Methylococcus capsulatus: one gene and its partner. The protein of the gene in region 2 interacts with the protein of the main gene of each other region in a pairwise test. Links are inferred from orthologs where the notes say so. Each region holds a gene or a part of one and is shown on either strand. Other genes may lie near its edges. The genes, in order: hypB and N4J17_RS05970.

Region 1 (14,786 bases), 1.7 Mb from region 2 along the record:
CCAGATGCGGCAGGCGCCTTCGTCCGAGACCATGCAGGGGCCGACCGGGCTGCGGGGGGTGCAGGGTTTGCCGTAGATGCGGCACTCGTCCGGCTGGATCTTGCCAAGCACGACGCGGGCGCAGTCGCAGCCCGCCGGCATCTCGCCGGCATGGCGGCGGTCGCCCGCGTTGTAGTCGGGGAAATGCAGGCGGGCGTCATGGGCGGCGAATTCCGGTTTCAGGACATAGGCCGAAGCCGCGATCGGGCCGATGCCGCGCCAGTTGCCGGCGCTGATGTCGAAGCAACGGTCCAGGAGTTCGCGTGCCTTCGGATTGCCCCCCGGCTTCACCGCCTCCGGATAGCAGTTAGCCAGCCGCGGCGTTGCCTCCAGCCACTGGACGATCGTCGAGTGTATGGCCTGGAGCAGGCTGGCGGGGGTGAAGCCGGCGATCGCCACTGGCAAGCGGTAGTCGTCGGCGACGAAGTCCCATTCTTCCGGCCCCATCACCGTGGCCACGTGGCCGGGCGCGACCAGGGCGTCCAGCACGCATTCGTCGGAATCGAGCAGCAGCTTGACTGCCGGCCAGGTCAGCCGGCTGCTGCACAGGATGTAGAGGTTGTCGGGCAGGCCTTCCGCCATCAGGGCGGCGACCGGCGCCATGGTGGTCTCGAAGCCGACCGCGAACAGTACCACCGGTTTGCCGGCCGCCTTTTCGGCGATGATCCGCGCCTCGATGGGCGAGGCGATGGGCCGGATGTCGGCGCCCGCCGCTTTGGCCTGTTCCAGCGAGCGCACGGCTTGGCGCCCGAGGTTGACCGGCACCCGCAGCATGTCGCCGAAGGTGGCGACGACGGCATCGCTCTCGAGGCCGAGTCGGATGGCCTGGTAGATGTCTTCCTCCGGGCAGATGCAGACCGGGCAGCCGGGGCCCGGAATCAGGCGGATGGCCTGCGGCAGCGCGGCACGCAATCCCGCCATGCTGATCGAGCGCTCGTGCCCGCCGCAGACGTTCATGATGCGGATCCCGTCCGGAATCGGCAGCTCCCTGATCCGTTCCAGCCAAAGCCGTGCGTCGCTCATCGCCTGGGTCCTTCAGGCCGTTTCGGGCTTCGGTGCGGGCTTGAAACGGACCTCCGGCTTGGCGAGGCCATGCAGCCTCCGGCCTTCGGACTGCACCGCCGGGCTCAGGCTGCGGTTTTCGCGCCGCAGGTTCCGGTAGTGCTCCAGCCGACGGTTCAGCCAGTCCAGCCATTCCTTCATGCCTTCGCCGGTCTTGGCAGCAAGGCGCAGCACCGGCGCGTTCGAGGCCAGGTTGCGCAGGCAGGCTTCCGCCCGTTCCGGGGAGAATTCATCGAGCACTGCCAGGAGATCGGTCTTGCTGATGACCATGGCGTCGGCCGCCCGGAACATTACCGGATATTTGGCCGGCTTATCGTCGCCTTCGGTGACGGACAGCAGGGTCAGATTGAGATGATGGCCCAGGTCGAAACTGGCGGGGCAGACCAGGTTGCCGACATTCTCGATGAACAGGACATCGATGTTTTCCAAATCGAGCTTGGGCAATACTTTGGCGACCAGATGCGCGTCGAGATGGCAGGCCGTGCCGGTAGTGATCTGGTGCGCCTCGACGCCCAGTGCGCGGATGCGCGCCGCGTCGTTTTCGGTTTCCAGGTCGCCTTCGATGACGGCGATGCGCAGGCCGCCGTTCAGCGCCTTGATGGTCGCTTCCAGCAAGGAAGTCTTGCCCGAGCCGGGCGAGGACATCAGATTGATGACCAGAACACCGTGCCGGTCGAACAGGGCGCGGTTCGCCTCGGCCTGGGCGTCGTTGTATCGTAGCAGTTTGTTCAGGATGGAGACGGCGGTGACTTTGGCGTGCGAGCCGTCGGCGCGCAGCAGATGGCGGTTGCCGTCGGTGATGTTGCAGCCGCAGGTGTCGCACATGGTGGGCTTACCTCATACAGTCTCGAAAAGCGGATTCAGTCTGCGGCCTGCAGCAATTCGACCCGGGCCAGGATCATTTCGTCGCCGGCGATCAGCATCGTGTCGGTGTCGAAGCAGGCCGGACAGCGCAGGTCGCTCGGCCCGGCGTCCGCCTCCAGGCCGCAGGCCCTGCAGCGGATGCGGGGCTCGATTCTTTCGGTGCGCAGGCTGGCGTGCTCGGCGACCGTGCCCAGCCGGGCGATTTCGAAAGCGCGTTCCAGGAGTCCCGGTTCGACGCCGGACAATACGCCGATCCTGAGGACAAGGCTTTCCACCCGCTCAGCGTCGTGGCTGCGGGCAATGGATTCGACCTGCTCGATCAGCTCCATGCAGACCGACAGCTCATGCATCGGCCTCGTCCGCGGCGAGGATCTGGTCGAAGAGTTCCCATGTCGCCTCGGCGTCTTCACGGCTGATCTTCTGGATGGCGTAGCCGACATGGACCAGTACGAAGTCCCCGGGAGCGATGCCTTCGTCCTGGAGCATGAACAGGCTGACGTCCCGCTCTACGCCGCGCGCCGAGCAGCGCGCGGAAAATCCATCGAGGCGGGTGACCTGCATTGGGACGGCGAGACACATGTCTGTCGCCTAGAGTCTGCGGACCAAATCCGCGGTCGGTTCGATTCGGAACATGGGCTGCTTGAGTCCTCGGGACCGATTCAAATGCCTGCCAATATACACCGCTTCGGCTTCAGCCTAAATCCAGCGGCACGAAAATCCTCATACCGCCGCGCTGCACCAGCAGGGCTACGTGCTTGTCCGCCCGGTCCGCCAGTTCGCGCAGCTCGCCGGGACTGGCCACCGCATGGCCGTTGAGCGCGAGGATCACATCACCCAGCCGGATGCCGGCGCGCTCGGCCGGGCCCGCGGTCGCTTCGACCAGCACGCCACCGTTGACGTCGGCCGCCTGCTGTTCTTCCGGTGCCAGGGGGCGTACCGCCAGGCCCAGCCGGCCTTTGGCGAGCCCATTGCCGGTTGCGGCGGCCTGCTGGCTGTCGGGCATTTCGCCGACCTGGACCGTGACCTCTTCGCGCTTGCCGTTGCGCCAGAGAACTAACTTGGCCTCGCTGCCTGGTTTGATGTCCGCGACCAGCGGCGGCAGCTGGCCTGAATTCTCGATCGGTTGGCCGTTGAGGCTCAGGATGACATCGCCCGGCTTGATTCCGGCCTTGGCTGCGGGTCCGTCGTTCGGTACCGAATCGATCAGGGCGCCCATCGGACGTTCCAGCCCGAAGGATTCGGCCAGTGACTGGTTCAAGTCCTGGATGCCGACGCCGAGCCGTCCGCGGCTGACCTTGCCGTCCGCCAACAGTTGTGTTTCGACCTTCAGGGCGACATCGATGGGAATGGCGAAGGACAGTCCTTGGTAGCCACCGGTACGGCTGTAGATCTGCGAGTTGATGCCGATGACTTCGCCGTTCAGATTGAACAGCGGGCCACCGGAGTTACCGGGATTCACCGCGACGTCGGTCTGGATGAACGGCACATAGGTTTCTTCGGGCAGACTGCGCGATTTCGCCGAAATGATGCCCGCCGTCACGCTGTTCTCGAAGCCGAACGGCGAGCCGATGGCCACCACCCAGTCGCCGGGACCGGATCGCGCAGGATCTCCCAGAGGCACCACCGGCAGACCATCGGCCTCGATCTTGAGCAGGGCAACGTCGGTGGGTTTGTCGATACCGATGATCCTGGCCTTGAATTCGCGCCGGTCGATCAGCTTCACCGTGACTTCCTGGGCACCATCGACCACGTGGGCATTGGTCAGAATCAGGCCGTTGGGACGGATGATGAATCCCGAGCCTTGGCCATGGCTGGGGGCCTCACCTCCGCGCGGGCTCGGGGGCTGGAACCGCCGGAAAAATTCACCGAACGGATCGTTGGGGTCGAACTGGGGCATCTCCGGCAGATTGACCCGGCTGGTGCCGGTGACGCTGATGTTGACGACTGCCGGTCCATTACGCTGGACGATGGCGGCGAAATCGGGCAGTGACCGGGGGGCATTGGAGGCAGCCACCGGCGGTTGGGCCGTCTGAGCGGTTGGCTGCACCCGATCCGATTTCGGCACCAGGGTGTAGTCTCCGTAGCGGGCATAGCCGGCACCCAGGGCGGCGATGACGGTGGTGGCGATCAGGGTGGAACGCAGGGTGTTTTTTTGCATGGCGGTTTCGTCCTCACGAATCAGCGGAATTTGCTGCTTGGTGATCAAGATAAGAAGGGCAGCTTAAAACAGGCTTAAGGCCCAATCCGAATTGCCGGGGCAATCAGCTCCCCTTGTCGGGCGCCGGCTTTTGCAAGTGCAGATGTTTCAATGCCGCGACCGAAAAGCGGACGATGTGCTCGGCGGTTCTTTCGATTTCCTCCGGCGTTGCGATGATTTCCGGATAGACGCGATCTATCAGCGAGCGCGAATGGTGGTACATCAGGCATTGGCCGACTATGCTCAGACTCAGACGATGCATGTCCGCTTCGCCGTGGCCGGGCCCGACCAGCTCTGCGATGATTCCATGCAGGAGGTCGCAATGCGGTTTCATCGTGGTTTCGATGACCTGATCGAGCGCCGTCGTGGGGGTGGGATCGGCGATCTCACGGGCCAAGAGTTTGCCGTGGCGACCAAGATAAGTGTCGTCCAGCATCCGCGCCAACAGATTACCTATGAAGTGGCGCAGCCTGATCTCGGGTGGCAGACTCGTATCGGCGGCCAAGGTATAGGGATAGCGTTCGCTGGCTTCCCGATAAGCGAAGCCGAGAACTTCGGAATAGAGCGCTTCCTTGCTGCCGAAGTGATAATTGACCGAGGCCGCATTGACCTCCGCCTTGGCACATATTTCCCGCACCGTGGCATCACGAAAACCCTTGTCGGCGAATATCTCCAATGCGGCCTGTAACAGCCGCTTGCGGGTGGGATCATGGCGCGGTGTGTCGTGAAATGCGTTCATACTGACGATTCGAGCTACGGATTCGATCGGCCACCTGGATTTTCATCCGTCCCCGCCGGTCGCTGGTGTGGCATGGCCATGGCTCCGGTCGGCGAGCCTTTGCAGGACATAGTAAAACACGGGGGTGAACAGCAGGCCGAACACCGTAACCCCGAGCATGCCGAAGAAGACCGGCACGCCCAGGGCCTGCCGCATCTCGGCGCCCGCGCCGGTGGCGAACATGAGCGGGAGAACGCCCATAATAAACGCAAATGAGGTCATGAGGATGGGGCGGAACCGGAGCCGGCAGGCTTCGATGGCAGCCGTCACCGTATCGACGCCCTCCTCACGCCGGGCCTTGGCGAATTCGACGATCAGGATGGCGTTTTTGGCGGCCAGCCCGACCAGTACCAGCAGGGCGATCTGGGTGAAGATGTTGTTGTCGCCGCCGTGCAGCCAGACGCCGCCCAGCGCGCACATCAGGGTCATGGGTACGATGAGCACGATGGCCAGCGGCAGTATCCAGCTCTCATACAGCGCCACCAGTACCAGGAACACCAGCAGGCTCGACAGGGCGAACACATAGACGGCGGTGTCGCCTGCCAAGATCTGCTGGTAGGTCAGCTCGGTCCATTCAAAATCCATGGACAGCGGCAGGGTCCTCCTCACCAGCTGTTCCATCAGAGCGATCGCCTGCCCGGAACTGACGCCGGGTGCGGGAGACCCGTTGATCTCGGCCGCTGGGTACATGTTGTAGCGAAGCACCCGGTCCGGGCCGCTGACTTCCCTCACTGTCATCAGCGCCGCCAGCGGCACCATGTCCCCCGCGGCGTTGCGGGTCTTGAGCCGGCCGATGTCCTCCGGCTCGCGGCGGAATTCGCCATCAGCCTGGGCTGTGACCTGGAAGGTGCGCCCGAACAGGTTTAAGTCGTTGACATAGAGCGATCCCAGATAGATCTGCATGGTGTCGAATATCTCCGACAGCGGGATGCCCTGGGACTTGGCTTTGACCCGGTCGATGTCGGCATAGAGCTGCGGAACATTGTTCTGGAAGCTGGTGAACAGCCCCGTCAGTCCAGGTGTCTGCCGACCCGCATTGAGGGCGGCTTGCAGCGCACCGTTCAGCGCATCGAAACCCTCGTTGCCGCGGTCCTGGATCTGCAGCTTGAACCCGCCCAGGCTGCCCAGGCCCAGGATCGGCGGTGGCGGAAAGATGCCGATGAAAGCCTCCTTCAGGCTGCTGAGCCGAGGTTGCAGCTCGCCCAGGATGCGCTGGGCCGACAGACCCTGGGCGACCCGTTCCTCGAACGGCTTCAAGGGCACGAAGATGGTGCCGGCATTGGAGGTATTGGCGCCGCTGACGACCGAAAAGCCCGGAAACGCCACCGTGCCCTTCACGCCGGGCTGGGCTAGGATGATTTCCGATGCCCGGTGCAACACCGCGTCGGTCCGCTCCAGCGAGGCGGCCTCCGGCAGTTGCGCGAACACCACCAGATAACCCTTGTCCTGCAGCGGAATGAATCCCGCCGGCACCCGCCTGAATTCATAACCGGTGAAAGCGAGCAGCGCTGTGTACAGCAAGAGCACCATACCGGACAGTCGCAGCAGCCGCTTGACCAATCTGGCATAGCCGCTGGAACTGGCCTCGAAGCCGCGGTTGAACCAGCGGAATAACCCGCCGAACAGCCGGTGGATCCAGACGCTCAACCGGTCTTCACGCGCCTGATGCGGCGTGAGCAGGACCGCGGCCAAGGCGGGACTGAGGCTCAGGGAGTTGAAGGCGGAGATCAAGGTGGAAGCGGCGATGGTGACGGCGAACTGGCGGTAGAACTGCCCGTTGATGCCAGAGACGAACGCTGCCGGAATGAACACTGCGCCCAGCACCACCGAAATGGCGATGATCGGGCCCGTCACCTCCCGCATGGCCTGGCGCGCCGCCGCTTTGACCGAAAGCCCGAGGCCGATGTGGCGCTCGACATTCTCCACCACGACAATGGCGTCGTCGACGACGATGCCAATGGCCAATACCAGCCCGAACAGCGAGAGGTTGTTCAGCGAATAACCCATGGCCGCCATGACGGCGAAGGTGCCGACGATGGAGACCGGCACCGCCAGCAGCGGGATGATCGCGGCGCGCCAGGTCTGCAGGAACACCAGCACCACCAGGACCACCAAGGCCAGGGCCTCGAAGAAGGTGCGGGTGACGGCCTCCAGCGATTGTTCGACGAAGATGGTGGTATCGTAGACGATCCGGTAATCCACCCCTTCCGGAAACCGCTTCTTCAGGGTCTGCATCGTGCTCTTGACCAGCTTGGCCGTATCGAGCGCGTTGGCTCCCGGCCGCAGCGAGATCGGGATGGCGACGGCATCTTCGTTGCTCAGCTGACTGCGCAGCGAATAGCGGTTGGCGCCCAGCTCGATCCTGGCGACATCGCGCAAGCGCACCAGGCTGCCGCCTTGTCCATACTTGACGATGATCGCCCCGAACTGCTCGACGCTGGCGAGCCGCCCCATGGTATTGACGTTGAGCTGGAAGTCCGGACCGCCGGCCAGCGGTGGCTGGCCGATCACACCGGCCGGCACCTGGATGTTTTGTTCGCGGATGGCGCGCACCACATCGCTTGCGGTCATGTTCAAGGCAGCGATCCGGGTTGGGTCCAGCCAGACCCGCATGCTGTAATCGCCGGCGCCGAAGGTCCGGACGTCGCCCACTCCCGGCAACCGCAGGAGCCGGTCGCGGATGTTGAGCAAGGCGTAGTTGGAGAGATAAAGCTGGTCGTAGCGCTGGTTCGGCGAAACCAGATGGATGACCAGCAGGATGTCGGGCGAAGACTTTTTGGTCGTTACACCCTGGCGGCGGACGTCCTCCGGCAGCTTCGGCAGGGCGTTGGAGACCCGGTTCTGCACCTGCATCTGAGCGATGTCCATATCGGTGCCGATCTGGAACGTGATCGTAAGCTGCATCTGGCCGTCGCTAGTGGACTGCGAGGACATGTACAACATATGCTCGACACCGTTGACCTCCTGTTCGATGGGCGCTGCCACGGTTTCGGCGATCACCTTGGGATTGGCGCCCGGATAGCTGGCCGACACCACGATGGTGGGCGGTACCACTTCCGGATATTGCGCGATCGGCAGCGCGAACATCGCGATGCCACCGATCAGCACCGTGATGATGGAAAGGACGATGGCGAAGCGCGGCCGGTCGATAAAAAAATGGGCGAACTTCATCGGGTCGCCCCCGGCATGTCGATGTGGGTCGCCTCGACCGGCGTGCCAGGCCGGACGAATTGCAGTCCGTTGACGATCACCCAGTCTTCGGGCGATAGACCGGCCGACACGATGCGCAGGCCATCCTGCAGCCGGCCGGTGGTGACGGGACGGTATTCTGCTCGTTGGTCGGAGGTCACGACCATCACGTACTTCTTGCCCTGATCCATCGCGATCGCCCGGTCGCTGATGAGCAGGCCCTGGTGGCGGTGGCCACCGGGAATCCGGACCCTGGCGAACAGCCCTTGTTCCATTAGGCCGTCGGGATTGGCTATGATACCGCGGGCGCGGACGGTGCCCATGTCGGCGTTGACGTTCGGATCGATGTAATCCAGATAGCCGCGATGTGGATAACCCTGCTCGTCCACCAGTCCCATTTCGAGCGGCATTCCGTCTTTTCGCTCGCCAGCAAGTTCCAGACGGCGGTACTTGAGCAGAGCACGTTCGTCGGCGTCGAAATAGACGTACATCGGATCGACCGAAACGATGCCGGCCAGCACCGTAGTATCCGCCGTGACTAGATTACCCTCGGTGATGAGCTTGCGGGAAATGCGTCCGTCGATGGGGGAGCGGACCTGGGTGAACTCGACGTTGAGCCGGGCCAGATCGACCTCGGCCTGGGCGGATTCGACGTCAGCCATGGCCTGCGCCAGGCTCTGGCGGCGGGTGTCGTATTCTTCTTCCGAGATGGCCTGCTCCTTCAGCGGACTCTCGGCCCGCTGCAGATGATTCTGCGCCAGCTTGAGCCTCGACCGGGCCCGCTCGAGGCCGGCCTGCGCCTGCTGGAGCCGGGCCATGTAAGGCCGCGGGTCGATGACGAAAAGTAGATCGCCTCTCCTGACCCGGCCGCCATCCGTGAAAAGGATTTGCTTGAGGTAGCCGGAAACCCGGGCACGGACCTCCACGGATTCCACGGCTTGCAGCCGCCCGGTGTACTCGTCCGTTTCCAGGATTTCCCGCTGCATCGGCCGGCTCACCTCCACTTTCGGCTTCGGCAGCGCCGCCGTGTCGTTTTCGCCGCTGCCGCAGCCGGCGAGCTGGAATAGGCCGGTTGCGGCCAAAATGCGAGCCAAGGCGATGGCGCGCGCAGGGAGGATGTTCTTCACAGTCAAGGATTCTCCTGAATGAAGAGGCGATTCAGCTTCCGCCAGCCCACTTGCCCGGCTCGATCAGCGCGGTTTCCCAGCCACCGCCGAGCGCCTTGTACAGCGATACCAGGTCGGCGGCCACGCTCGCCTGGCTCCTCACCAAGTCGCTCTCGGCGGAATACACCGCCCGCTCGGAATCGAGCACGTTCAGGAACGAGGTGAGGCCGGAGCGGTATCGCTCCTTCGAGAGTTTCAGCGCCAGCCGGTTCGATTCCACCGCCTGTTCCAGGGCGGCCCGGCGATCTTTTTCCTGGGCGTAAGCGACCAGGGAATTTTCCACGTCCCTCAAGGCGCCGAGCACTGCGGATTGATAGGCCAGGAAGCTCTGCTCCTGCTGCGCCTCCTTGGCGTCGATGTTGGCCCGGATCCTGCCCCAGTTGAATATCGGCGTGGTCAAGGTGCCGGCGGCCGACCAGGATTTGCTCAAGGCGGTGACGTCGGTGATCTTCATGTTTTGGAAGCCGAGGAAGGCGGCGATGTTGAATCTTGGGTAGAGATCGGCCGTGGCAACACCCACCTGAGCCGTGGCGGCGGCCAATTGGCGCTCGGCCAGGCGGATGTCCGGCCGGCGCCGCAACAGCTCCGAGGGCAGGTCGAGCAGCATACGGTCGGGCGCCGACGGCACCGGCCGCTCGGGATCAAGCAGGGGCTGCAAGGCACCGGGCGGCTTGCCCAGCAGTAGCTCGATCTGATGTATGGCCTGCTTACGCGCCGTCTCGTATACCGGCAACTGTGCCTGGGTCTGCGCGGCGAGCGCTTCGGCCTGCACCGCTTCCAGCGAGTCCGACAGACCGGCCTGGTAGCGGATCCGCATGAGGCGGGCGGTTTCGAGCTGGAGCTTGAGGTTGGCCTGACTGACGTTCAGCAGATGCTGGTTGCTGCGCATTTCGATATAGGCGCGAGCGATGTCCCCCAGTAAGGTGACCAGAACCGCACGGCTGTTTTCGACTTCGGCTTCGAGATTGGCCTCAGCCGCTTCAATCGAGCGCCGGATGCCGCCGAACAGGTCGATTTCCCATTGGACGTCGAAACCGAGCTGGAAGATGTCGATGTTGTTACCGAAACCGATGCCACCGGGCTGCCCTCCGGCGCCGCTCTGGCCGGCATTGTTGAGGCGCCGGCTCACGCTTTCCTTGTTGGATAGGATCGGCAGTCCGTTCGCGATGGCGACGAGGCGCTGCTCACGGGCAGCACGGATGCGAGTGTAGGTTTGCTTGAGATCGAGATTGGCGAGCATGGCTTCCCGGATCAGCCGGTTCAGCACCGGGTCGCCGAAGGCTTTCCACCAGGCTGCACCGGCCGCTTCCGAAGGGGCCGCTGGCGGCGGCCCGGCTTCGTGCCAGCGGTCCGGCATCGCCGTGTCGGGGCGTTGATAGTCCGGACCCACCGGCGAACAGGCGGTAAACACTGCGCCGAGCAGGCATGCAGAGATGCGCGGGACACGGCGCGGCGCCTTGCCGCGGGCGCGCTGTCCTGTGCGAACCAGCCCTGCGGATTGCGGCACGCGTTCGCGGCTCGAATTGTGATAGTCCAGCTGATTCAAGCAATTCATTCGATCAATTCAAACATATGTTTGAATCGAAAATACGAAACAAGTGTTTGGATGTCAACCCGGATCTTTCCTTACGGTGCGCACTTGCCATTTTTGCGTCAGCATGGACGATCCGATGAGGTTGGTGGAAAATCCCCTCCCATGACGCCCAAGCCGCGCGCAGCGATCATCCGAACCAGGCAATCCGGCTTTCCCCGACGACCGGCCGTCTATGCATTCGGCAGCCGTAGCCGCGGCGATGGGCGGCCGGCCAGCGATCTCGACCTTGCGGTGCTGGCCGAGGAGTGCGCCGAGCCGGTCGTTTTGTGGGAAGCCGTGTTCGCGCCGTTGGCCCAGGGTGGCCGAGCCCAGCCCGCTCTCGCCGGGGCGTTCGAATGCAGGGTGGGATTCCGCAAAACGGCCGGGCGCGATGACCAGAGCTTGCAGTTGCCCATCGCCGTCAGCGTCACCGAGAAACATCTGGACGAATTTCTGCAGTTCGCCCGCACGCTGCGCCAGCGTGACCCGGCCTGGTGATGCGCCTCTTTCGATGTGTCGTCGCCGCACTGACCGCCTGCCTGTTGCTGGAGGCCGAGGCGGGTCCAAGCCTCAGTGGACGGGTGGCGGCGGTGCTGGATGGCGACTCCATCACTGTCGTGGATGCCGGCCAGCGCGAGGTTCAAGTGCGGCTGGCGCAGATCGACGCCCCGGAATATGGACAGGCCGACTGGCAGGCGTCCAAACGATCACTGTCCGAACTCCTGCAGGGAAGCAGCGTGACCGTGGAGCGGGTGGACGCGGACCATTACGGCCGTATCGTGGGCCGGGTGTGGAAGGAGGGAATCGATGTCGGCCTGGAGCAGGTCCGGCGCGGGATGGCCTGGGTGTACCGGCAGTACGCCACCGATCCGGCTTATTTCGATGCCGAAGAACAGGCACGGCAGGAAAAACGGGGGCTGTGGTCGCAGCCTCACCCGTTTCCACCCTGGCGGTTCCGCCATCGGGCCGAATCCGCGGATTCCAGGCCCCGTCGCACGCCGGAAAAGGATATCCCCCAATGTGGGGCCAAACAGCGTTGCGCCGAGATGGTCTCCTGTGAGGAGGCGCGTTTCTACCTGTCCCGCTGCGGTGTCAGAACACTGGATCGGGACGGCGACGGTACTCCTTGCGAAGAACTGTGCTGAAACGATGGAGCTAATCCACGCCGACGCGGCATTACTGGTGCTCTCCAAGCCCAGTGGCCTGCTGGCGGTCCCCGGCCGCGGCCCCGCCAAGCAGGACTGCCTGAGCGGCCGGGCGCAGGCCCGGTATCCCGACGCCCTCATCGTGCACCGGCTCGACATGGCCACTTCGGGCCTGATGGTCATGGCGCGCGGACCGGCGGCGCAGCGCGTCCTGAGCCAGGCCTTCGCCTGCCGGGAAGTCCTCAAGCGTTACGAGGCGGTGGTACACGGCATTCTGGAGGCCCCGCCGGACAGCGAAGACGGCTGGAGCCGCATTGATCTTCCCCTGGTCCTTGACTGGCCCAATCGCCCGTTGCAAAAAGTCGACCCTCTGCACGGCAAACCCAGCCTGACCCGCTGGCGGATCCTTGGCCGTGAAACCGATGCCACCCGTGTCGAACTCGAGCCGGTCACCGGGCGCTCCCACCAGCTGCGGGTCCACCTCGCCGCCCTGGGGCATCCCATTCTCGGCGATCCGCTGTACGGGCACGAAGCGGCGAGGTTCCGGGCCGGCAGGCTGCTCCTGCACGCCAAGACCCTGGGACTTTCCCATCCGGAGAGCGGCGAATGGCTCGCCTTTGAAAGCCCGGTGCCGTTTTGACGGGGGCTCGGCAGGATTGACACCGGGCCCTGTATCGGGGAGAGACGGCCACAGGGCAGGTTGCGGGTTAGATCAGCCCGCCCATCATGGGGTCGCTGATGCTGTCCTTGCCGGTTTCGACATGGCCGGCGAGTCGATATTCGAAGCCGGCGTCGCCTTCGACGGTGACGGTCAGGTCGTACCATCCGGAGAACAGACCGAGCGACCAGCGCCTCGATGTGCTGGCTCTGCTTTGCAGTTCAAGCACTGTGACCCTGCCGGTGTATTTGTCCAGGATGCGGACCTTGGCCTTTCCGTTTGCGAGATTGGCGATGTTCAGGGTGATGCCGTTTCTCCCTTTGTCGTAGCTGGCTTTGACGTCCAGATTGGCAGGGCCGTTTGGGCTGCCTTTGAAGGACCGGAAAAAGCCGTTCGGGCCATAAACCGACAGCTCGTAGCCGGCGGAGGCGCTCCAGCTGCCGGAGAGCGATTTGGCGGGCTCGACCGTGTAGGTTCTGGGCATTTCCTGATCGTTCCCCGAACGGACCTGGAAGACTGCGGCTGCCGTACCGACGTTTTCGAAATCAATGCGGAACGCATTGCCGATGCGGGCGCCATGGGCGTGGAGCGCATAGGGCAGGGCACGCGCCCGGCGGACGCCGGACTCCTGGACGGGCAGCGTCTGGTTGACGGGCGGGGTCGGCACCTCTTTCGAATAGGCGTCCTTGTTCAGGTCGGTCGGCACATAGGCGCTGGTAGCCGGCAACCTGACCTTCCGGGCGTTGGGTCTCTTGAAGTCGAAGGCGCTGGTGAGATCACCCACTACCGCACGCCGCCATGGGGTGATATTGGGTTCGATCAGCGCGGGATGCTCGTCCGCGAAGCGCGCCTCGATGAAGCGGATCAAGGAGGTGTGATCGAACACCTGCGAATTCACCCAGCCGCCCTTGCTCCAGGGGGAGATCACCAGCATCGGCACGCGCATACCCAGGCCGTAAGGGGCGGAAGGGGGATTCCTGGGATCGCTGGGGTTGCCCGGAAAGATTTCATTGACGGTGTCGACGGTGGACAGGCCCTGGCCGTCGTTCATCGGTGGGGTTGGCGGAACGATGTGGTCGAAGTACCCGCCTTCTTCGTCGAAATTGATGAAGAAAACGGTCCTGCTCCAAACCTCCGGGTTGGCAACCAGGGCGTCCATGATCCGGGAGATGTACCATGCGCCCCAGTTGGCCGGCCAGATCGGATGTTCGCAATAGGCCTCTGGTGCGCAGATCCAGGAGACCTGGGGCAGTTTGCCCGACATGACGTCCGCGCGGAAGTCCTCCAGCAGCTTCAGCGGATCCTTGCCGTGCGCCTTGATTTCTGTTCCGGTCTTGGCGCGATCCGCCAGCGGATCGCCGGGCTGGGCGTTTTGGTATTGATGGAAATACAGTAGGGAATTGTCGCCGTAGTTGCCGATGAACGGGTCGGAGGTCCAGCCCCACCAGTTGCCATTGTCCGCGTTCAAGCCGTCGCCGATATCCTGATAAACCTTCCAGGTAATGCCGGCGTCCTGCAGTCGCTCCGGATAGGTATGCCAATCGTAGCCGGCCTCGTCGTTGAAGATCACTGGGCCGCCGCCCTGGCCGTCGTTGCCGCACCAGCCGGTCCACATGTAATAGCGGTTGGCATCGGTCCCGCCCATTAGGGAGCAATGGTAGGCGTCGCAGATCGTAAAGGCGTCCGCCAGCGCGTAGTGGTAGGGGATGTCCTTGCGGCCCAGGTAGGTCATGGCGGCGACCCCCTTGTTCGGGACCCACTGGTCGTGATTGCCCCAGTTCCAGGCGGCATGGGTGTTGTTCCAGCTGTGGGGCGGGTCCGGCGAGAACCACAGACCTGCGTTTTCGACGTCCGGGCGGAACGGCAGGAGATAGCCCGCTCCATCGGGCTGATGCCAGACCGCCTTGCCGTTGGGGAGCATCACCGCCCTGGGGTCGTTGAAGCCACGTACGCCCCGCATCGTGCCGAAATAGTGATCGAAGGAGCGGTTTTCCTGCGTCAGGATGACGACGTGCTCTACGTCCTTGATGGTGCCCGTGCGATTGTTGGCGGGAATCTCCAAGGCACGGGCGATGCTGGTCGGCATCGCTGTAGCCATTGCGCCCGAGCCCATCA
Region 2 (14,823 bases):
GAAGCGATCTCTCCCATCGACGGCAGGATCAAGCATGAAGCGCTCACCTACTGGACCAGCGCATCCGGCTTCGACGTGCAGACCTATGCCGATACCACCAAGGGCGAGGTGGTGGGGAAGGACGGTCGCAGCGTGGGCCGCGGCGGCGGCGGCCAAAGAATCCCTGGATTCCTGACGAATTCGCCCGGCGACAGCAACTCCACCAGCGGCGCCCGGAAGCTCTATACCGAACCCGACAGTCTGATCAACGGCACGGCGACGGCCCTGCGCGCACTGAACGCCGATTCGACCACTGCGGCCGCGCTATGGAACACGCTCCGTCTGAACGGGGCGAAAAGCGGCGAGGTGTGGAGCAATGCCGCGAGCTACAGCGCCGCCAGCAGCGACGATCAGGCCACGGCCGTGAAACTGCTCAAATTCGCGCGGGGACAGGATGCCAACGACGAGGACGGCGACGGCAACTACACCGAGGCCCACCCCTGGGCATCGCCCGCCAACCAGGCCAAGCGTAAATGGCTGATGGCCGATCCACTGCATTCGGCTGCCGTGCCGCTCAACTACGGCGCACGCAGCGGCTATTCGCGGGACGTTCAGGACGTCCGGATCCTGGTCTCCGGCAACGACGGCTTCCTGCACATGTTCCGCAATTCGGCTTCGGGAGGCACCACCACTGAAACGCCCAGCGGCGTCGAGGATTGGGCCTTCATCCCCCGCCGGCTGCTCGGCAATCTAAAACCGCTCTCGGACAACGGTGCGGCGACCTCCCATGTTTACGGGCTCGACGGCACCGCGGCGGTCTATGTCAACGACATGGACCGCGACGGCACCGTGAACGGCGCCGACCAGGTCATCGCCTTCATCGGCATGCGCCGCGGCGGCAAGGGCTATTACGCGCTCGACATCACCGATCCCGACACCCCCAGGATGCTCTGGACGATCGAGAAAAACGACGCCAGCGGAAACTTCAACGAACTCGGCTACACCTTCTCCGATCCCACCATCGCCCAGCTCGACTGGGGCGAAGGCCGCAAACCCGTGCTCATCTTCGGCGGTGGCTACAGCACCCACAAGGACGAAGCCAGCGCCGCGAACGCCCGGAACGCGGCGATCGGCACCGACGACACCGAGGGCAACGCGATCTACATCGTCAATGCCAAAACCGGCGCGCTGGTCTGGAAAGCAGTCAAAGGATCGGGGGGCACATCGGCGACAACGTTCCAGCATGCCGGACTGGCCGACAGCATTCCCTCCAAGGTCACGGCGATCGATACCGACGACAACGGTATGGTGGACCGCTTGTATGTCGGAGACACCGGCGGGGTGCTCTGGCGCGCCGACCTGGCCTATGTGAAACCGGACGGCACCACGTCCTACAACGAGCCCGCCCACTGGACCCTCACCCCCGTGCTCTCGGTTGGGCGCCATGCCGGACAGCCGGACCGGCGCTTCTTCCACCGCCCGGACTTCGTGCCTTCCCCTGCCGGCTCAAGCCGCTTCGATGCCGTGCTGATCGGCTCCGGCGACCGCGAGCACCCACTCGATACCAACGTCCAGAACCAGTTTTATATGTTCAAGGATACCTACCTCACCAGCGGCTCGCCGCCGACGGGACCGGTCAAGACCCTGGCAGATCTCGATAATCTGACGAGCTCGACCACCGTCCATGGCGACAAATCCGGCTGGTACATCGACATCGGCAGTTCAGCCAGTGGCGAAAAAGTGCTCTCCAGCTCCCTCACCTACAATGGCTCGGTCTATTTCAGCACCTATGCGCCTCAGGGCGGTAGCGTTTCTGGACAGTGCGGACCCAACGAAGGCGAGTCGCTGACGTATGTCATACGTCTTGCCGACGCGGCCGGCGTTTTCAACTTCAACGTGGCGACCACGGCCAACGAGCGCTTCACCGCCACCGGCCGGGGCTTGCCCAGCGACCCCGTCACTGTCGCCGTCAGCGGTAAACTCTACATCACCGCCGGCAACCTGCCGGCGAATCCAGACCTGTCTAGGCCGGTCGGCAATTCCGGCATCAACCGGCTCTATTGGTACGAAAAGGAGTGAACGGACATGACTGAATGGAGCGAAAACCGGAGCGCTTTCCTCCGGCCGGCAGGCGGCGGGGGATTCTCACTGATGGAACTGATGATCACGGTGGCCATCATCGGCATCCTCGCCGCCATCGCCTACCCGTCGTACCAGGAACACCTCGTCCGGACCCGCCGCGCCGACGGCAAAGCCGCCCTGCTGCGGGCCGCCGCACGCGAGGAACAGTATTTTTTGGACAACAAGACCTATACGAGCGACGTCACCAGACTCGGTTTCGCATCCAACGGGAAATCCGACGAAGGCCATTACGTCATTTCCGTGACTGCCGCAGACGCCAATGGCTTCACGCTGCAAGCGACGCCGCAGAGTCCGCACACTGACGCACGCTGCGGCAATCTCACTCTGAACTCCGTGGGTGTGAAAGGAAAGTCCGGCTCGGGTTCCGTTGCCGATTGCTGGAACTGGTAGAAACGGGAAGGACGGTCGGCGGCAGAAGTCCCGCAAGCCACGCCTTCCCAAAGGTGATCGAGCCAGGAGGGGACATATGCAATCCATCGTCGCGACTGCGGGGACAAGCGCTTCCAACGACCCGAAACGACGCCCTAGGCCCACGACGACCCGGGCTTACGTGGGTTTTGTCGCACGGAAAATGCAGTAGCGTACCATACCTTCGTTGAACACCTTCCATTGCGCCAGTGCCACCTTGTAGTTGGCGGTCTGGGCCTTTTTACGCAGACCTAGCCAATGCATGACCCATTGCATCGGGGCAGTCCAGCGCGCGGTGAGATACATGCGACGGGACGAGGGCAGGGTTTCCCGGGTCGCATCGGTGATGAGGACCCCACAGAAACCGCATTCCTCCATGCCGGCCTGGAACTCCTCGACGGTGGAGAGGTTGGGCACTGCCCAGCCGTTCAGGCAGTCCATCACCGCCCGCCATTCGGCTTCGTCGAATTCGCGCCGGGTGGCATAGCCGTCACAAGCGATCAGGGTGCCGCCCGGTTTGAGCACCCGGTAAGCCTCGCGGAAGAAATCGCGTTTGTCGGTGGCATAACAACTGCTTTCGACGGCCCAGACCACATCGAAGGAAGCGTCCGGGAACGGGGTCTGGCAGAAATCCGCCACCTGGAATTCGGTCTTGTCTGAGACACCATGCCGCCGCGCATTGCGCCTGGCGTGCTCGACCTGTTGCTCACTGACGGTGATACCGGTGGCGCGGGCGCCGATGTGCTTGGCCAGCCAGATGGAGCTGCCGCCGATGCCGCAGCCTGCGTCCAGTACGTGGTCGCCTGCCTTGATCTCGGCAATCGCAGCCATGATGCGGTTCTTGTTGATCAGGGCCTGACTGTGGGTCTTGATCCCCTCTTCCCAGTAACCATAGTGCAGCGCCAGGTTTTCATTGTCGAACCAGGCGGTGCGGTAGTCCCAGTAGCAGTCGTCGTAGTGCTTGGCGGTATCGATACGGATTTCGGCTTCGGAAAATTCGGCGCCCTTGCGCAGGGAGTCGTTGCGGTAGTCTTTGTTGGGTTCGAGGTAATACATGAGTCATTCCAGAGCTGCTCGCCTTGCGCCCGATACAGCAAAAGTGTGAAGTGTACCCCGGAATTCCCGACCAAGGCATGCCAGCATAGAGTTCCGGGTGCAGCAGCCGTTAAAATGAGGGGTCGTTCTTCCCAAACTTCAAACCCGCCGCATCGAGCGGCCAAATCTATCCCGACATGAAAACTCCCCGAATCGGCTTCGTCAGCCTTGGCTGTCCCAAGGCCCTGGTGGACAGCGAGCGCATCCTCACCCAATTGCGCGCCGAAGGCTATGGCATCGTGCCGACGTATCAGGACGCCGACCTGGTGGTGGTGAACACCTGCGGCTTCATCGACGCCGCGGTCGAGGAATCGCTGGAGGCGATCGGCGAGGCGCTGGCGGAAAACGGCAAGGTGATCGTCACCGGCTGTCTCGGTGAACGGCCAGAGGAAATCCAGGCACGCCACCCCGCGGTCTTGCAGGTGACCGGCGCCCATGCCTATGAAGAAGTCATGAACGTGGTGCACGAACACCTTCCGCCGCTGCACGATCCCTTCATGGACCTGGTACCGCCACAAGGCGTCCGGCTGACGCCGCGCCATTACGCCTATCTCAAGATCTCGGAAGGCTGCAATCACCGCTGCAGCTTCTGCATCATCCCCGCGCTGCGTGGAGATCTGGTGAGCCGGCCCATCGGCGAGGTCATGACCGAAGCCGAGCGGCTGGTCGCCGCCGGCGTGAAGGAAATCCTGGTGGTATCACAGGACACCAGCGCCTACGGAGCGGACCTGGGCTACCGCACCGGTTTCTGGGGCGGACGGCCGCTGCGCACACGCTTCCAGGAACTGGTACGGGCGCTGGGCGATTTGGGTGTCTGGGTCCGGCTGCACTACGTTTATCCATATCCGCACGTGGACGAAGTAATCCCACTGATGGCGGAAGGACGACTCCTGCCCTACCTGGACATCCCGTTTCAGCACGCCAGTGCGCGGGTCCTTAAAGCGATGAAACGGCCGGCGGCGGCGGAAAACACCCTCGCCGCCATCCGCCGTTGGCGTGAGGTCTGCCCGGAACTCACCTTGCGCAGCACCTTCATCGTCGGCTTCCCGGGCGAGACTGAAGACGAGTTCCGCGAACTGCTCGATTTCCTGGAGGAAGCCCAGCTCGACCGGGTTGGCTGCTTCGAATACTCGCCGGTGAAAGGCGCTGCGGCCAACGCCCTGCCCGATCCGGTGCCGGACGAGGTGAAAGCCGAGCGCCATGCCCGTTTCATGGAGGTACAGGAACGCATCAGTGCGGCGCGGCTACGGGCGAGAATCGGACGGACCGAGACGGTGCTGGTGGACGAAGTGGTGGACGAGGGCGCGGTCGCCCGCACCCGGTCCGATGCCCCGGACATCGACGGGCAGGTGTTCATCGATGGCGCCACCCGCATTGAGGTCGGCGAATTCGTGAACGCGACCTTCGAGGACGCGGACGAGCACGATCTGTGGGCCCGCCTGGCCGACTGAGAACCTCGCGCGGCCCCGCTCACTGCGGGGCCGCCAGCCTTGCCAAATCAGTGGTGATGACCGCCGGGGCCATGGACATGGCCGTGTTCGAGCTCTTCGGGCGTGGCGTCGCGGATGCCGGCGACTTCGACGTCGAAATGCAGGGTCATGCCGGCCATGGGATGGTTGCCGTCCAGCACCACCTCGTCTTCCAGCACTTCCAGCACGGTCACGATCTGCATGCCTTCGTTGGATTCGGCATGGAACTGCATGCCAGGCAGGATTTCGTCGACGCCCTCGAAGGCGTGCCGCGGCACCGCCTGAACCAGGTTGTCGTCGTGCAGGCCATAAGCCTCTTCCGGGGGAATGGTGACTTTGAAACTGTCGCCGACGACCCGGCCGGTCAGCGCCTCTTCGAGGCCGGAAATGATGTTGCCCAAACCGTGGATGTAAGCCAGCGGTTCGTCCGCGCTGGAACTATCGAGGACGTCTCCCTCGTCGTTGGTTAGGGTATAGTGGATGAGAACAACCTTGTGGGGGGAGATTTGCATGGGAACACCTGCTGAGATTGGAGTCGCCATAATAGTCTTTTTCCTCGGATCCAGACAGGTTTTCGTTGTCGCGGCCGATGGCGGCCGGTTCCCCCCGTCCTTCGCCACCGACCGTCTGCTGGTCCTTTTCGAGTAAACGTCCGCTCCTTCCCGATGCCACCTTCCCGCGTGACGCCGCCCTGCTCCCTGCGCGCGGCCGTCCTGCTCTGTTGTGTCTTTTCCGCGGCGGCGCGTGCAGGCGACGAGGCCGGGACTGCTTTCGACATGCCGGTGCAGCAAACCGGGGTCGTGCTCGAACCCGCACGGCAGCGACTCGCCGGCATCGAAACGTGCATCCTGGAGGCCGTCGAGTACCAGCCCGAAACAAGGTCACTGGGCCGGATCGTGGACATCCAGCCGCTGCTCGAGCTGCGCTCGCGCTACCGCGCTGCCCAGGCCGAGGCCAAGATCACCGATGCCGCGCTGCGGCTCGCCCGCAAGAACCGTGACCGGCTCGCCAGCCTGCACAGCGAAGCCATCGTCGCCACCCGCGAACTGATCCATGCGGAATCCCAACTCGCCGCCGACGAAGCGCGGGCCGTGACGGCGCGCCAGCATGTCCGGGAATTGCAGGAGGAAGGTCTACAGGCTTGGGGCGCCGAGCTGTTCAAGGCCGCCGTGGCCGGGGACTCCCGTTTGTTCGACGACCTGCTGCAACGGCGCCGGGTTTTGATCCTGGTCACCTTGCACTACGACCAGGCCCTGCCTGCGGGCGCCTCCCGCATCATGGTGGCGCGTGAGGGTGACCGGCAGGCGGCGCAGCCCGCCGAACTGGTCTCGGCGGCCCCGCGGACCGACGACATCGTGCAGGGGGAAACCTGGTTCTTCCACACCGATGCCCGCAAGCTGCGCACTGGCATGCGCATCGAGGCATGGATACCGACATCCGGCGAAAAGCTGAGCGGTGTCGTCATCCCCCGCTCGGCGCAGATCTGGCACGAGGGCCGGACCTGGGTGTACCTGCAGACCGGGGAAGACCGTTTCGTCCGGCGGCCGGTCGACGCTCATCGCGACTACGGCGACGCCTGGTTCGTCGAGTCGGGGATCGCGCCGGGCGAGTCGCTGGTGACGCGGGGAGCGCAGTTGCTGCTGTCGGAGGAACAGCGCCACGTGATCCCGGAAGAGGAAGACTGATGTTGGGACCGCTGGTTCGTTTCGCCGTGCACCGCAGCGGCGTCGTGATCGCGCTCGCCGTGCTGCTGGCAGCCTACGGCCTGTACCGTGCGGCGACAGCGAAATTGGACGTTTTTCCCGAATTCTCCGCCAAGCGGGTGGTGGTGCAGACCGAAGCTCCGGGCTTCACCACCCGCCAGGTCGAGATCCTCCTGACCCTGCCGATCGAGCGCAAGCTGGCCGGGATCGTCGGGTTGGAAACCCTGCGCTCGGAGTCGATCCAGGGTCTGTCGGTGGTGACGGCGGTGTTCGGTGAGGAAACCGATATCTACCGCGACCGGCAATTGGTGAGCGAGCGCCTGGCACTGTTGGCCGGGCAGCTTCCGGAAGGTGCCGGCACGCCGGTCCTGCTGCCGCTGTCCTCCTCCTCGGCGACGGTGCAGACGCTTGGTCTCACCTCCGAAGCCCTCCGCCCGATGGAACTGCGGACCGTGGCGGACTGGGTGGTGGCGCCACGCCTCCTCGCCGTGCCAGGGGTGGCCGACGTCAATGTCTTCGGCGGCGAAATACAGCAGTTGCAGGTGCAAGTCGACCCCGCCCGGCTCAAGCGCTTCGGCCTCGACCTCAATGCCGTGAGCCTGGCGGTGCGTCAGTCATTCCGGACCCAGGGCGCCGGCTTCGTGGAAAACGAGAATCAGCGGCTGGCCTTGCAGGTCACAGGACTGCCGCTGAGCCCGGAAAGCCTGGGCAACGTCATCCTTCATCGTTCGCCTGGTGCGGTACTCAAGCTGCGGGACGTTGGGACGGTCGCTTTCGGCCCCCGGCCGCCGATCGGTGCAGCCGCGGTCAATGGCGCCGCCGGGATCGTCATGATGGTGATCGGGCAGCATGGCGCCAACACCTTGGAGGTATCGCGCGAAGTGGAACGCGGGCTGGCAGAACTCACCCCGGTGCTCGCCAGCCAAGGCGTGACACTGCATCCCCGGCTGTTCCGCCCCGCCGACTACATCGAGCGGGCACTGGACAACCTCACCGGTCATCTGCTGGCGGGCGGCCTGCTGGTGATGGCGGTGCTCTACGCCTTCCTGTACAACGTCCGTACCGCCGTGATCTCCGCAGTCGCGATCCCGCTTTCGCTGCTGGGTGCCTTCGTGGTGCTCGAGGCCTTCGGCGTCAGCCTGAATATCATGGTGCTGGGGGGACTGGCGATCGCCCTGGGCGAAGTCGTCGACGACGCCATCATCGACACCGAGAATATCTTTCGCCGGCTCCGGGACAACTGCGCCGCCGCATCGCCCCGGCCGGCGCTCGCGGTTGTTTATGAAGCCTCCATGGAAGTCCGCGGCTCAGTGGTCTATGCCAGCTTCATCGTGGCCCTGGTGTTCGTGCCGCTGCTGGGGCTGGGCGGTGTCGCCGGCCGTCTGTTCGCACCGCTCGGCTATGCCTACATCGTCGCCATCCTGCTCTCGCTGGCGACGGCGCTGACGGTTACGCCGGCGCTTTGCGTCGCCCTGCTGGCGCGTTCGCAAGAGCTGACGGAAACGCCACCGCTGATCCGCTGGCTGCAGCCCCGTTACGGACGCTGGCTGCGGCGGACCGCGAAACGGCCAGGCCAGCTCGCAGCCGGCAGCCTCGCGGTCTGTGTCCTGGCCGTGATGCTGGCACCCGGCATGGGCGGCGACTTCCTGCCGCGCCTGCGCGAGGGGCACTATATCGTGCACACGGCCAGCCTCCCCGGCACCTCGCTCCAGGAATCGCTGCGCGTCGGCGGCCTGATCGTCCGCACCCTCCTGCAGATCCCCGGTGTCGCATCGGTCTCACAGTGGGCAGGGCGGGCCGAGCGCGGCGCCGATACCTATGGCAGCCATTACAGCGAATACGAGGTACGCCTCCACCCGCTGTCCGGCAGCGAACAACAGGCCGTGCTGGACCGGCTGCGCGACAGGTTGGGCGCCTTCCCCGGGATACGGGCCGAGGTGAACACCTTCCTCACCGAGCGGGTCAACGAAACCATCTCAGGCTACACCTCGCCGGTCGCCGTCAATCTGTACGGCGAAGACCTGGATCTGCTGGACCGGAAAGCACGCGAGCTCGCCGCCGAAATCGGCAAGATGATAGGAGCCGCGGACGTGCAGTTGCGCTCGCCGCCCGGCTCGCCACTGGCGGAAATCCGGCTGCGACCCGACCAGCTCCAACTCTGGGGCCTACGACCGGCCGACGTCATGGATGCCGTCGATACTGCTTTCGCCGGCCGGACCGTTGGCCACTTTCCGCTCGGCCAGCGCATCGTCGAAACGTCCGTCATCCTCCGGCCGGATTTCCGGCAATCGCTCGGCAGCCTGCGCGAACTGCCGCTCAAAAGCCAGGACGGTACGCTCGTGACCCTCGGCGAGGTGGCCGAAGTCTCCGAAACCGGGGAGCGCTACAACATCCTGCACCGCGGCGGCCGCCGCATCCAGACTGTAACCGCCGGCGTCGAGGGACGCGACCTGGCCTCGTTCCTGGAGGAATTGCGGACCCGGTTGGCTACGGTACTGGGGCATTCGGCCGGCGTGTATGCGGAAATAACCGGCGCCGCGATCGAACAGGGCGTCGCCCGGCGCGAACTGATCGCCCGCGCCTGCCTGGCCGGTGGCGGCGTACTGGTGCTCGCCTATCTCGCCATAGGCCGCTTACGCCATACCGCCATTGCCCTGGCCAACCTGCCGTTCTCATTGGCCGGCGGAGTGCTGGCGGCAGGGATTTCCGGCGCCAGCCTTTCGGTGGGCGCGCTGGTCGGTTTCGTGACTCTGTTCGGCATCACCGTCCGCAACACCATCATGCTGCTTTCGCATTACCGTCATCTGGTCGAGAGGGAAGGGCAAATATGGAATCTCGATACCGCTGTGCGGGGCGCCCAGGAGCGACTGCCTTCGATTCTGATGACGGCGCTGGTGACCGCGCTGGCGATGCTGCCCATCGCCCTCGGCAGCGACAACCCGGGACGGGAAATCATGGGGCCGATGGCGGCCATCATCATCGGCGGCCTCTTCTCTTCCACCTGCCTCAATCTCGCGTTGCTGCCGGCAATGCTGCTGCGCTGGGGAGGCTCTTTCGAAAACCGGTAGAATGTCGCCCGTGAGACCGAACCGTCCCCTTTTGCCTCGAGGATCGACCGCTCGATGATCAAAAAAATCCTGGCGGCGTTGCTCGTCCTGGCCACCGTATTCGCGTTCTCATGGCGCATGGGAGTGCGTCAGCGCCTGGCGAACGAAGCAAAGCTCGCTCAGACACGGACGTCGGTACCGGCGGCGACCGTCAGTCCGGCGCCCAGCCCCATACCACTCGCCGCACCGGAGCAGCAAACGGCGCCCGAGCCCCCTGCCGAAGCCCGGAATCCGGTGGATCTGCTGAAAGAGCCCGCCAAGATTCACACGAGTGGACAGAAAAAGGTTTGCAAAAAGATCTTCGGCCTTGAGACCTGCGCCGATACCGAATGGAACATCGACGTGGTCACCGAAGGCCAGCCGTCCGTCACCCGCAATGGTGAGCTTTTCCACGTCTCCCTCCCCCTCCGCTTCACCGGCGAAGCAGCGGCCTCCAGCGAGGACTTCCAGAGCCTGAAGGTGGACGGCCGGAAATTCACCGGGATGGTGGACGCCTGGGCCGACGTAGGCATCGATCCCGCCGACGGCTGCACGATCAATGCGGTATCGACCGGCATCGAATGGCGGGAAAAACCGGAAATCGAGCTGGTGGGCGGCCTGCGGGTGAAGGTAGGCGATCTTGTCGAAAGCCATTTCGAGAAGGCTCTGCAGGAAGCGGTCGAGTCACTGAAACTGCAGGCGACCTGCGAAATGGTGAAGCAACAGATCGAACGGCTGTACCCAGGGAGCGGAAACTGACGCCGTATCAGAACTTGAGCGGCGCCTTCCCTTCCTGCTCCCACAGCACGTCGCAGCCGTGCTTCAGCGAATCCTTGAGCAGCCCGATAAGCGGGAAGGCCCGCACCCGCAGGTTCGGCTTTTCTTGCCTTTCCTCTTCCTCGTCTTCGGACGAAGTGGAGACCGGAGCCGCTTCGGCCGCCAGCGCCTGTTCGAGCTTCTCGAGCGCTGCCGGGATATCCCTGGCCAGCAGGGCGCCCGGCACCGTACCGGTATTTCCCATCATCCTAAGCAGCTGCAGGGCGACGTCGCCGAACATCGTCACCCGCCCGACTTTGCTCTCGAAGGTTATCAACATGAACGTGCCGGTATGTTAAATGGTTATAGCCGTGGAGCTCATCGGCCAAGCTTCAGATACCTTGGATTAATCACTTTCAGATAAAAAAAGGCCACGATGGAAGCCAGACTGCCAACGACGGCGAGGGGGTAAACAAGGCCCCACACGTTTCCGGTACGCACCGTCCTAACGCCCTCGGCAATCCATTTCTGCCAATGCTGCACAGGACGCGGCAGCTTATTCCTGAGCATCCATCCCGCCAGTCCAACGACCAGGACGGCGGCCGTCCACCCAGGTGCACGCAATACTCCATCGATTTGATCGGCATAGACGTTCAATGTTTGATAGACGAAAGCCCATATACCCAGCAGGACGGCCAGCCCCAATCCCGCCCCCAGCAATTTCCCTTTCGTATCCGTCAAGCGGAACAGCTTGAAAAACATATCGCCGCCCACGGCAAGGCAATGGGTGAGTCTACGGCTATCCAGCACGGAACTCGCCATGACGGAATAAAAACGCCACGGGAAAGGCGGCGGCTTCTTCAAGCCTTCGGATTGGTTAAGAAATCTATCACACAAGCAATAGCCATCATACATCAGAGCGTTGGCTTCGATATCGGCGAAGGCATCCAGATCGGTACGTATCGCCGAGAGCAGATAGATTTGCCCGTGGTCTGCACCGGTCTGATTGTAGTCGCTGCCGTCGGGAGGCGGAGAGAAACTCCGAAAATACGGCGTGCCGCCAAAGCCATCCCTGAGATGCCAGAAACGCGTATCAACGGGGTTACCGCCCGTCTTCATGTCCAGTTCGTGGACGATCAGGTCTCTCACCCGCTTCATCAACACATCGTTTGAACGCATGAATACGGAAGCCATACCGCTTGCGGGGCTGCGGTCATGGTGCAGCTGCCCGCTTGCATCGCTGCATATGATGTGGGTACATTTTCCATCATAAAGCGCCGTCAAGCCCTGGTTGTCGAACACACCGCCATCCACCAATTCGATGACGTCTTTTTCTCCGTATAAATCGTGAATCGCAAACGGAGCAAATAACGCCGGCACGCAGGCGGATGCCGCAACCGCATCGGATAGGGTCAGCCTGTTCAGTATGGCCGCACGCTTGTTGTTTTGCTCAGGTGATAAGTTAATGTCATTGGGGTTGGCAAAACTTGTTTTCGGATAGCGCTCCGATGAAATCCCGCCGACGTAGGATGCCGTAAACACCCAGTTGTCGCCGGAGTTCAGCGTCGTGGCGTTGATATTCAATACAGGAATCTTGTGCTCGGCAGCCAGGTTATACAAGGCAATATCGAATCCGGGCTGTTCGCCCTTGGGGATGATTTTTAGGTCTTTGAGAAATATGTCTCTGCAATCTTTGATGCTCAGTGCATCTTGCAGCCAGTCCCGCAAGGTCTCTTTCCCCGGTCTTTGGATGGGGCGGTAAAATGTTTCGTTATATAACTCCGACATACGGTCGCTGCGCGAATAATCATCGCTAATGAACATCTTCGCATTCTTGATGGGATTCAGCAGGGCCCGCATGCGTAAATTGGTCTGGACCCCATTCAAGAATTCGGTTTCCAGCTCCTGGACCATCTTGACGTAGGCTCCGGGTGTCGACGGTATAACCCCATCCGTGCGCTTGTGTTCCAGCAATTGTTTCACCTTCAAATAATACATCGCGCCGATGATCGAACCGCCGGACACGGTAGAGAGTATCTGCACATGCCGCAATAAATCGAGCTCTGCCATTTTTGCCAGAACGCCGAGATGGAACAGCGCGGCTCGAAATCCTCCGCCGGACAGAGCCAAACCCAGTTTATCGGTGTTTCCGATCGTAAAGGGAGCATTATCGTTCATAGGAACGGCCTCCAGCGAAATAGGGTGTGATGGCTATCAGCCAGCGACGAGAGGGAAATCACTGACCAAGGCGGTGTAATTGCCTTTCCTGCCGGCGTCAACATCGGCCTTCGTCCCGGCGAGGTGGTGGTGCTCGGCCCAGTGGGCCGGATGCCGGAGTAGGCGTGTCAAGCGCCCCTGCAGTAGCGAGGCCTCCTGGCGGAGGCGCATGTCTACGTGGAACTTGCCGCCTTCAGGGTTGCCGTAGCACAAACGTCCGACGCCCACGTAGCCCAGGTCGTTGACGCTCAGTTCCAGGAACTCGTTTACCTTGACCGGAACACCAAAGCGCTTCAAAGGCAAATACCTCGGGATAGTCACGAGCATCTTTACCCACCTGCTCAGCAGTGTCGGCGGCACGTGGGGTACGATGTCGTCGCCGAATTCTATACGGTGGAACGGAAACGCGACCGGAACCGCATCGGCGAAGGTCTGGTCACCAGAGCGCGGTGCGGCGAACGTGTAAGTGGCCGCGACCTTGAATCCGGCGGCGAGCAATGCCGGTGTCGCTAGCGTGGCTTCAGCGCCGCCCTGACTGTGTCCCGTGAGATACAAGGGCTTGTCTTTGCCACCGTTTTTCAATAACACGTCAATGACTTCGGGCTGGACGGCTTTCAATTCGGACAGGAATCCCGCGTGGACTCTGCCGGGGAGCTCCACCTCATGGTCCAATCCGAGATGTTCTTTGCCGAGTTTGAACGGCACCGGTGCCGCCCGGAAATTCTTGAGCCAATCCTCGATCGAATCTTTGGCGTTCACGGCGTTGTTGAACTCGGTCTTGGTACCCATGTAGGAAACGATATTCTTGTCCGGATACCGGAATACGCACGCCACCGATGTGTCCCCTCCTCGTAGGGGCGCCAAGGAGGCCGGATCGGGTTTGTGCCCTTGCTGCTCGATCCACTGGAGCGCATCGCCTTCCTCGGAGGCGAGAGCGAACGCTTTGGCATAGGTATAGCGGCAAATTTCGAGCGACAGCCGCGCGTATCCTCGATCGAATGTCGACATATCCCCTCTGCATTGGCAAGCGCCGCGGAAACCTATTCCGGCCGGCGTGAATTATTGGATCAGCCCTTCGGCCTTCATCGCAGCCTGAACCGCCGCCCGCGCCTGGTTCCGCTCAAGGTAGGCGAGGATGCGCGGCCATTTCGAGAGGTCGATTTTGAGGTGTTCGCACCAGCCCAGCACGGTGAAGAGATATGCGTCGGCGATGCTGTAGGGCTCTCCCATCAGCCAGGGACCGCCCGCTTCCAGCCGGTCTTCCACGTAGTCCAACCGCCGCGACAGCAGAGCGAGCGCGATTTCCTTGCTGGCCTCGGGCGATTCCGGATTCCAGAACGGCCCGAAGGTCTTGTGGATCTCGGTAGAGATGAAGGCCAGCCATTCCAGCAGACGGTAACGCTCGAACATACCCGCCGGCGGCATAAGACCAGCCTCGGGCTTCAGGTCCGCGAGATATTGCAGGATGACCTGATCCTCGGTCAGTACCTGACCGTCGTCCAGCTGCAATGCCGGTACGTAGCCCTTGGGGTTGACCTGGAGGAAATCGGCGCCGGCCGAGGTTTTCTTGGTGCCGAGATCGACGTTCTCCAGTTCAAAATCCAGGCCCGCTTCGCGCAGCACGATGTGGGGCGCCAGGGAACAGGCGCCGGGGAAATAGTAGAGCTTCATGGGCGGATCCTCTTTCGGTTTGATTGAAGGGGGCGGCCGTCAGCCACGACCGGCCATGCTGACGGGCATGCGCTTCGCGCCCCAGTCGCCCGGCGCGGCCTCGAACACGCCGGCACAGCGCGTGCCGCAGCGGTTGCAGCGGCCTTCCGGCGTGAGGTTCCATTCCGACAGCTCGTACCAGTCGCGGCCGATCAGCATCTGTCCGCAGTGGTGGCAGTAAGTGCTGTCGCCTTCTTTGTGATGAATGTTGCCGACGTAGGCATAGCGCACACCGTTCTTCATGGCGATCCGCCGCGC

Evidence for each region.
Region 1: the proteins of N4J17_RS05970 (region 2) and hypB interact in binary tests that used the Escherichia coli proteins (3 or more experiments, as listed by UniProt). The link is inferred for Methylococcus capsulatus from one-to-one orthologs.

Annotation. Positions count from the first base shown.
Region 1 is NZ_CP104311.1:2,855,893-2,870,678, reverse strand. Bases 1-2,768 are described here. They hold hypB (hydrogenase nickel incorporation protein HypB), read right to left. Parts: upstream 1,927-2,768; coding sequence 1,075-1,926; downstream 1-1,074. Other genes in these bases: N4J17_RS14010 (DegQ family serine endoprotease), read right to left, coding at 2,657-2,768; N4J17_RS14015 (HypC/HybG/HupF family hydrogenase formation chaperone), read right to left, coding at 2,308-2,544; N4J17_RS14020 (hydrogenase maturation nickel metallochaperone HypA), read right to left, coding at 1,962-2,315; hypD (hydrogenase formation protein HypD), read right to left, coding at 1-1,062. In the rest of the region: more of N4J17_RS14010, read right to left, coding at 2,769-4,123; N4J17_RS14005 (CerR family C-terminal domain-containing protein), read right to left, coding at 4,227-4,901; N4J17_RS14000 (efflux RND transporter permease subunit), read right to left, coding at 4,944-8,111; N4J17_RS13995 (efflux RND transporter periplasmic adaptor subunit), read right to left, coding at 8,108-9,256; N4J17_RS13990 (efflux transporter outer membrane subunit), read right to left, coding at 9,288-10,850; N4J17_RS13985 (nucleotidyltransferase domain-containing protein), read left to right, coding at 10,992-11,366; N4J17_RS13980 (thermonuclease family protein), read left to right, coding at 11,366-12,013; N4J17_RS13975 (RluA family pseudouridine synthase), read left to right, coding at 12,018-12,653; N4J17_RS13970 (phosphocholine-specific phospholipase C), read right to left, coding at 12,721-14,786. UniProt on the Escherichia coli protein: Involved in the maturation of [NiFe] hydrogenases. Required for nickel insertion into the metal center of the hydrogenase. Exhibits a low intrinsic GTPase activity, which is essential for nickel insertion.
Region 2 is NZ_CP104311.1:1,208,576-1,223,398, reverse strand. What follows is about bases 3,865-6,669. They hold N4J17_RS05970 (FKBP-type peptidyl-prolyl cis-trans isomerase), read right to left. Parts: upstream 5,606-6,669; coding sequence 5,123-5,605; downstream 3,865-5,122. Other genes in these bases: N4J17_RS05965 (efflux RND transporter periplasmic adaptor subunit), read left to right, coding at 5,774-6,669; rimO (30S ribosomal protein S12 methylthiotransferase RimO), read left to right, coding at 3,865-5,075. In the rest of the region: N4J17_RS05990 (pilus assembly protein), read left to right, coding at 1-2,058; N4J17_RS05985 (type IV pilin protein), read left to right, coding at 2,065-2,511; N4J17_RS05980 (SAM-dependent methyltransferase), read right to left, coding at 2,668-3,585; more of rimO, read left to right, coding at 3,762-3,864; more of N4J17_RS05965, read left to right, coding at 6,670-6,778; N4J17_RS05960 (efflux RND transporter permease subunit), read left to right, coding at 6,778-9,864; N4J17_RS05955 (DUF4403 family protein), read left to right, coding at 9,919-10,641; N4J17_RS05950 (DUF1840 domain-containing protein), read right to left, coding at 10,649-10,978; N4J17_RS05945 (patatin-like phospholipase family protein), read right to left, coding at 11,017-12,816; N4J17_RS05940 (lipase family protein), read right to left, coding at 12,853-13,863; glutathione transferase GstA, read right to left, coding at 13,915-14,526; amrS (AmmeMemoRadiSam system radical SAM enzyme), read right to left, coding at 14,566-14,823. UniProt on the Escherichia coli protein: Folding helper with both chaperone and peptidyl-prolyl cis-trans isomerase (PPIase) activities. Chaperone activity prevents aggregation of unfolded or partially folded proteins and promotes their correct folding.